2 regions of the Paenibacillus sp. J22P90 genome follow, and region 1 is predicted to be linked to the other one. Evidence: predicted binding sites of a transcription regulator. Region 1 holds the regulator's gene; the other holds the start of a gene.
The links. Region 1 encodes LexA, which represses DNA repair genes until DNA is damaged. Its sites were predicted from a motif close to CGAACATATGTTCG; they were not measured.
Positions count from the first base shown of each region.

Region 2: a site for LexA is predicted at 1,947-1,960, ahead of AC58UX_RS18820 (YhjD family protein). Genes of this name have one in related genera too.

Region 1 is NZ_JCAUAY010000004.1:592,111-595,512, forward strand. It holds gene AC58UX_RS17065 (HAD family hydrolase) at 1-257, opposite strand, end outside; gene AC58UX_RS17070 (DUF896 domain-containing protein) at 297-482, opposite strand; gene AC58UX_RS17075 (LysM peptidoglycan-binding domain-containing protein) at 616-1,017, opposite strand; gene lexA (transcriptional repressor LexA) at 1,163-1,780, shown strand; gene AC58UX_RS17085 (aminopeptidase) at 2,182-3,402, opposite strand, start outside.
Region 2 is NZ_JCAUAY010000005.1:304,081-307,482, reverse strand. It holds gene AC58UX_RS18830 (YhjD family protein) at 1-287, opposite strand, end outside; gene AC58UX_RS18825 (DNA polymerase IV) at 284-1,564, opposite strand; gene AC58UX_RS18820 (YhjD family protein) at 1,561-1,929, opposite strand; gene AC58UX_RS18815 (stage VI sporulation protein F) at 2,211-2,498, opposite strand; gene AC58UX_RS18810 (DUF1294 domain-containing protein) at 2,937-3,287, opposite strand; gene recG (ATP-dependent DNA helicase RecG) at 3,296-3,402, opposite strand, start outside.

The DNA of each region.
Region 1 (3,402 bases):
TTTTCGTCCTCACCTTGTGTGAAATTCGCCCATAGACCCTCAAAAGGATTGATTCCAATCATTTTGGTAAATGGGAACGTCTCAAAGGATTCGTATAAGCTTCTAGCTTCTTTACGAACAGATGCTTCTAACTCCTCTGGATTTACATTCACATGCTTCGCCGCTTCTTCACAAGTTGCAGCAAAAGCCTCCTCTACACTGCGATCATCCCATAGCAAAGTATCATCCAAATCAAAAAGCACAGCTTTCAACGTCATCATTCATTTCCCCTTTGAATGTAGTATCTATATGTAGGCTTATTTCTCTTCGTCAGTAAACTTAATGGAATCGAGTTGGACCTTCAGGTTTCCTCTAAAGGCATTGATATAGATCTTTCTTAATTCGTTACGCTCTTCTAGCTCAGCATCTGTCAGGCCTTCCGCCTTCGCCTTACGAGCTAGTTCATTGATACGCGCAATCGTCTTATCCATGCTGTCACTCATTGTAATCCTCCCAGTCAAAATTTCAATATGAGTACTACTTTGCCATCACCGATTAGGAATGTCAAGGATAGACACAAAGAGACATAGCTCAAGCGCCATGTCTCTCTTTCATTTATATGAATAAATCAATAATTTAAGGAAGTACTAGAACTTGTCCAGCTTGCAATGAGTTGCTCGATAAATGATTAAATGACTTCAATTTCTCGATGTAAGAACGCGTGTTCTCACCCTTCTTTTTGTGCAGTTCTGCGACTCCCCAAAGCGTGTCACCGCTTTGAATGACAATCTTCTCGTGCTGGACAACTTTCTCCGATGGTTGAACAGAAGCAGTTGATGCAGCTACTGTAACGCTCCCATCACCTGCATAGGCTTGTACAATCGCACCAAACGAAAACACAGTACCAAGTATGACTGCGATCAGCAAGAAACGAAGTAGTAACTTCGCATAACCTCGTTTATTGTTCATCCCTCTGGATGTGTGAGCAGCACCTTGACGTGTAGTTGTTGCGTTCGATTGTGAGTAAGCCATATACATAAAATTCATCCCCCAAACATTTGTTCTGATATTAGAATAACACGAACACATGTTTGAGTCAATCGTTTTTCGAACTTATGTTTGTACGAACTCGGGTTCTATGTTATACTTTGGGTAATGATTCCCAGTATTGGAGTGATAACTTATGAGTAAAATTTCGCAGCGTCAACAAGCCATCATGGAATTCATTAAGAACGAAGTGAAAGACAAAGGCTACCCGCCTTCCGTTAGAGAAATCGGCGAAGCTGTTGGACTAGCCTCCAGTTCGACCGTACATGGGCATTTGGAGCGTCTTGAGAAAAAAGGCATGATTCGTCGAGATCCAACCAAGCCCCGTGCAATCGAAATCCTGGGACTTGATGGTGCTGAATCTAATTTCGCAGTGTCCGTCGCTCGTGTTCCTCTCGTAGGTAAAGTAACGGCTGGTGTTCCTATTACAGCCACTGAGAATATCGAAGACTACTTCCCGCTTCCTTCCAGCATGGTCGGTGACAACAACGTGTTCATGCTCAGCATTATGGGTGACAGTATGATTGAAGCTGGTATTCATAATGGCGACTATGTCATCGTAAAACAACAGCAAACAGCTAATAACGGCGATATTGTCGTTGCTATGACAGAAGACGATGAAGCAACAGTTAAGCGTTTCTACAAGGAGAAGGATCATATCCGCCTTCAACCAGAGAACTCCGCGCTGCAACCGATTCTATTGAAAAATGTGACGATTCTTGGTCGCGTGATTGGATTGTTCCGGGATATGTAGCATCGATGTAGGCGAACAAATGTGGGGGAATCCGCCCATAAAAAGCATAAAAGAGGAGCTAAGCGGCATATGCCACGTAGCTCCTCTTTTTTATTCAGAAGTTGGTTACAGGTTTGACTAAGCCGCAAGGGACAAAAGGTCAAAGATGCAAAAATACACTTACTTTCGGGGAAAACGCCCCAAAATGACTAAATTAGTGCAAAAAAGCACCATCTAGGACCGATGATGCACCAAAACGACGAATACTCACAGAAAAAGTTGCCTATTTGCAAGCATTTCGCATATCAAACATACGTTCGTGTAATGAGTTGCATTTTTGCATTTTTGCATTTTTGCACTTTTGAACATAATGCTTCGTCCTCGTCAATTTGTGATCCCATTCGCTTACATTTCAATCACAATTAGAACGTTAACACCCAGTTCCCCGCACGGAAGATCGGCTCAATTGTCCCATCCGCTAATTCCCCATCGATCTCAAGCTCTGCTGAACCGATCATGAAGTCGACATGAATCAATGAGCTATTCCCTCCGCGAGCTTTCAATTCCGCATTCGTCAGTTTGGTACCATCCGTTAAATTAATCGGATAGCAGCTCCCCAACGCCAAGTGGCAGGAAGCATTCTCATCGATGCCTGTATTGTAGAAAATACGATTTACATTAGAAATCGGAGAATCGAAAGGAACAAGTGCAACTTCACCTAAGTAGCGCGCCCCTTCATCCATATCCAGCAAACGAGCCAAATGTTCGTACCCCACCTCTGCCGTAAAGTCTACAACCTTACCCGCTTCAAATGTAAAGGTAAACTTATCCACCAACGCTCCGTTAATATTCAATGGCATTGTACTCGCCACTTTGCCGCTAACACCTGTTCGGTTCGGGATCGTGAACACTTCCTCTGTCGGCATATTCGCCACATAACGGATGCCTCGCGCGTTCTCATTATCCCCACCTAGCCAAATATGCCCCTCTGGCAACTCAACACGTAAATCCGTACCCGTAGCACGATAACGCAGTGCTTTGTAGCTTCTTGCATTCAATAAGCTGTGCGTCGCCTTCAGCGTATCCAAATGTTTGTGCCAAGCTTCAACAGGATCGTCTTCATAGACGCGGTTGAATTTGAATACCGCATCCCACATCGCAGCAATTCGCTGCTCTTCTGGCAGATCCCCGTACACAATATTAGCCCATGCTTCTGTTGGCGCTTTGATCAAACACCAGCTAAATGCACCTGTTCGGACATATTGCTGATACTTCGCTCTAGCTGTCGAAGCAGCTTTGGATGCTCTAGAAATCAAACTGGCGTCAATACCATCATAAAGATTCGGATTCGGTACCTTAATGTTCAACAACGCTCCGCCGTTTTCAACAAAACGCTCCAGCATCGTCGTATACCACTCTGGATAGTAATCCATCGCATCATCTTGCGCATAGTCAAACTTATTACGTGTAACGACATCATCTTGCCAATGCACATGGACAAAATTTGCCCCAGCCTCATAGGCTTTTTGCACGATAAGTCTCGTTAAATCCAATGTCTCTATAGGAGCTTCCACCAACAAATCTTGGCCTTTATGTAAGTTAACCCCGACGCGAATGACTAACTCTGCATACTTTTCCAAATT
Region 2 (3,402 bases), on a different contig from region 1:
ACTTTCGCTAAGTCGGCTTGCATGTTTTTGGCTAGCACCTGGGCCACCTTCGAATACAGTGTTCTTAACATCTCGGAGGAACGCTCCACCTCGCGCGCCCTTCGCAAAATAATCGTGTGCATGTACGGCAGCAGAACAGATTCTCTTATAATGCTAATGTCATCCGCTGTCGGGCGCTTCGTAGCCGTAGGAGTGTCATGTCTTTCGCGCTGAGCTGCTTCTCGGTGCTGGGGCAGCATCATGCGGCTAGACTCCCACAAACCGTTATTCTGCAGTTTTTTGCTCATTTATAATGACCTCCGATTTTGAGCGAACGAACCTGCGCTTGACCGGCTGTCGTCAGGGAGGACGCACGAACAATCGCCGCATTGCCGAATCGATCCTTAATGCTGTCCGTCACCTTCTCCAGCTCTCGTGCCTTCACTTGATCTTCAAAAAGAGTGAGCTGATACGTCGCATCGTCCACAAACTGGCTCAGCATCACGCCGGCACGGCGAACAGGCATCGTATCCCAAAATTTATAAAAAAGCTGCTTCACAGCTTGAAAAACAGTCCCCGTATGATTCGTTGGATCCGGCATTTTCATCTGACGCGAGAAGCCTGTCGGCGCATCGAATGGACTGCACATGCAGCTGACGGTCACAATCGAGGCCATATAGCCTTTGCGCCGGCAGTCCCTACACACTTCCTCCGTCAGCTCCATGAGAATCGTATTCACTTCCCACGAATCCGCATAATCCCTCGGCAGCGTCATCATATGGCCGATGGACTTTGGCGGCGTATCAAATGTGCCCGGCGTGACCGGGCTGTCATCCAGCCCATTCGCTGTTCGCCACATGACCTCTGCATGAATATCCGACTGCTTGCCGAAGCGCGCGCGAAATTTCTGCTTGAGCTGCGGCAGCGGTGTTCGTGCCACATCACCAATGCTATACATGCCCAACTTGGCAAAATGGGCCGTCATCCGCGAACCAACACCGAACATTTTACTAACTGGCTCCTTCCAAAGGTGTTCCTCAACAGCAGAGGGAGGCAGCGTGAAAATGCCGCTTTCATTCTTTTTGGCCCATATATCTGTGGCGATTTTCGCTAGTATTTTATTCGAACTAATGCCTACACGAATTCTAACCCCTGTTTGCTTTAGCACCTTATACTGCAGAGTCATCGCCAGCTTCTCAGCATCTCCTCCGAAAAACGACAGACTCCCCGTGACGTCCATGAACTGCTCATCAATACTAAAAATTTCAACGAGATCCGTAAACTCCTGATAAATCCTGGTAATCATCAGCGATATATCAATATAATGCTGCATCCGCGGCCGCATAACGATCAGCTCGGGGCACTTCTTGAGCGCTTCACCCAAGCGTTCGGCTGTCGTTACACCGAATCCTTTGGCAACAGGGCAGGCAGCTAAAATAATACCCGACCTTAACGCAGGATCTCCCGCAACAGCAACCGGCTTATTCTCTAGTCCTGGATGATCGGCTTTCTCGATACTGGCATAAAAACTTTGACAATCCGCCAGGAAAATCGTTCGCACCTCGCCCCTGTTTCCTTTGTTCATCGCAATTCCCCCCGCATATTCATCAGCGTAGTCATAAGCTCAGCCTTGACCAAGCTGCGAAGCATCGTGAAATGATGGATGTAGCCTCGAACTTTGTACTCGACATTAATCCCTAAAGCATTGGTTTCGGTATGAATCACCCTAATGTCACGCTGTTTCATCTTGCTTTTCAATCGTTGTATTTCGGGATAAATAGCCATCTCAACCTCTCTGAGATAAAAAAGAATGTGATTGTATACGATCTTATCCTTATAAACTTTAAGCTCCTCCATATCTCTTGCCAGCATATCAAGCAAAATCGGCAGCAGCGTGAAATCCTTAATCATTTGGACATCCTCTTCTGTCTCGACTCTTGAATCGTTCATGTTCTCACCACCATATGCGAACATATATTCGTTTTTCCATATTATATACCGAACACGTATTCGTTATGCAAGTGAATTTTTTGGAATTTTATTTTTATGAGAAAACCTCTATCGAGGCCATTCAAGGATGAGCGACCACGTTTAGAGGAAGGTTTTATCGCCAAGCAGAAAGATGTTTTCGTGATCCGAAAACTTAAACTTTCTACTGTGGTAAATAACAACAGCAAAAACGCCACTCCCAGAGCATCCTCAGCTCTACAAGTGGCGCTTTCATCGTCCAGCTATCGAAACATGGACCACAGCTTAATTAAATGAAACGTGTTATTGGGATCGATTTTTTGCGCGATGATGAACGTTAAAATCTGGTTCGTCTGACTTCCGGTCAGCTTTTCACCGAAAATGGCAGCAGCAAGACCGATTAAACGCGTGACCTTCGCCGTGTTTTGCAAATCTGCTTTCGTAACGCCTTGGAGCAGCATTTTGATGCGTTCCTTGACCTCAGGGTTTTTCATCTTGAACTTTACACGCTCCACGAGCGCAGGATCGATGCCATATTGCTGATAACTCATGCCCGCACCTCCGATACCCGTCATGCTCCTATCTTATGAGTGAAAGCAGGCAAACTTGACAGAGGCCGCGTATATATGCAAAACCGATGTTAACCACCTGCCCAACGATCCGCCGTAGGCCGATCCTTTAAATGGAAAATGTACAGTTAAATTCGCTCATTTTCTCAATAAAAATCAACTAACTGGATTTCATGCATGTATTTGGCCCGCAAATGCCAAGAACCTCTTAAAACAGCGATTTAGCTACATATTTTCCATTTATCGCTTAATTTCCGGGGGATTACGGGGAATTAGCTGGAGTTTTTCCAGTTAGCTGCTTTAGGGGAACGTGTAGATGGCGGGGTTCGGGTCAAGTGTGGGATCATCAGGTTAGGTTGGCGGCACGCCAAGACAAGACACAAAAAAACAGCCACCGTTCCCGGCAGCTGTCTCTCCATTTTACATATAAATGGCTATTAAAATGACGCAGATACAATTGAGCGCAATCAGCAGCGGAAAGCCGACAACAAAGGAAGTATGCTTCGTCTTATGCCGCCACATCCGCATGCCCAGCCAACCACCGATCCCGCCCCCAATCGCAGCGAGTAAAAAAAGTCGTTTTTCCGGCACACGGCGCCCGCCTTTTTTGGCTTGTCCTTTATCGTGTCCCATCTCAATAAACGTAATGATATTCATGATCAATAAATAAACGAGTAAATAAGTCACTGGCGGCACACCTTCGTTTCCATAAAATAGCGCTGCTACTCCTATCTTAAAAGGGAACACGCCATGGGTCAACTTGTCTCGCAAGCCGCCTACTAATCTAGCACTTCGCTGTCAAAAATATGAGCCCGCTCCAAATACGCCCTCAGCGGCATAAAAGAAGCCCCCGTCCAGAAGGACGAGTCGCCGACAAGCTCGGCCG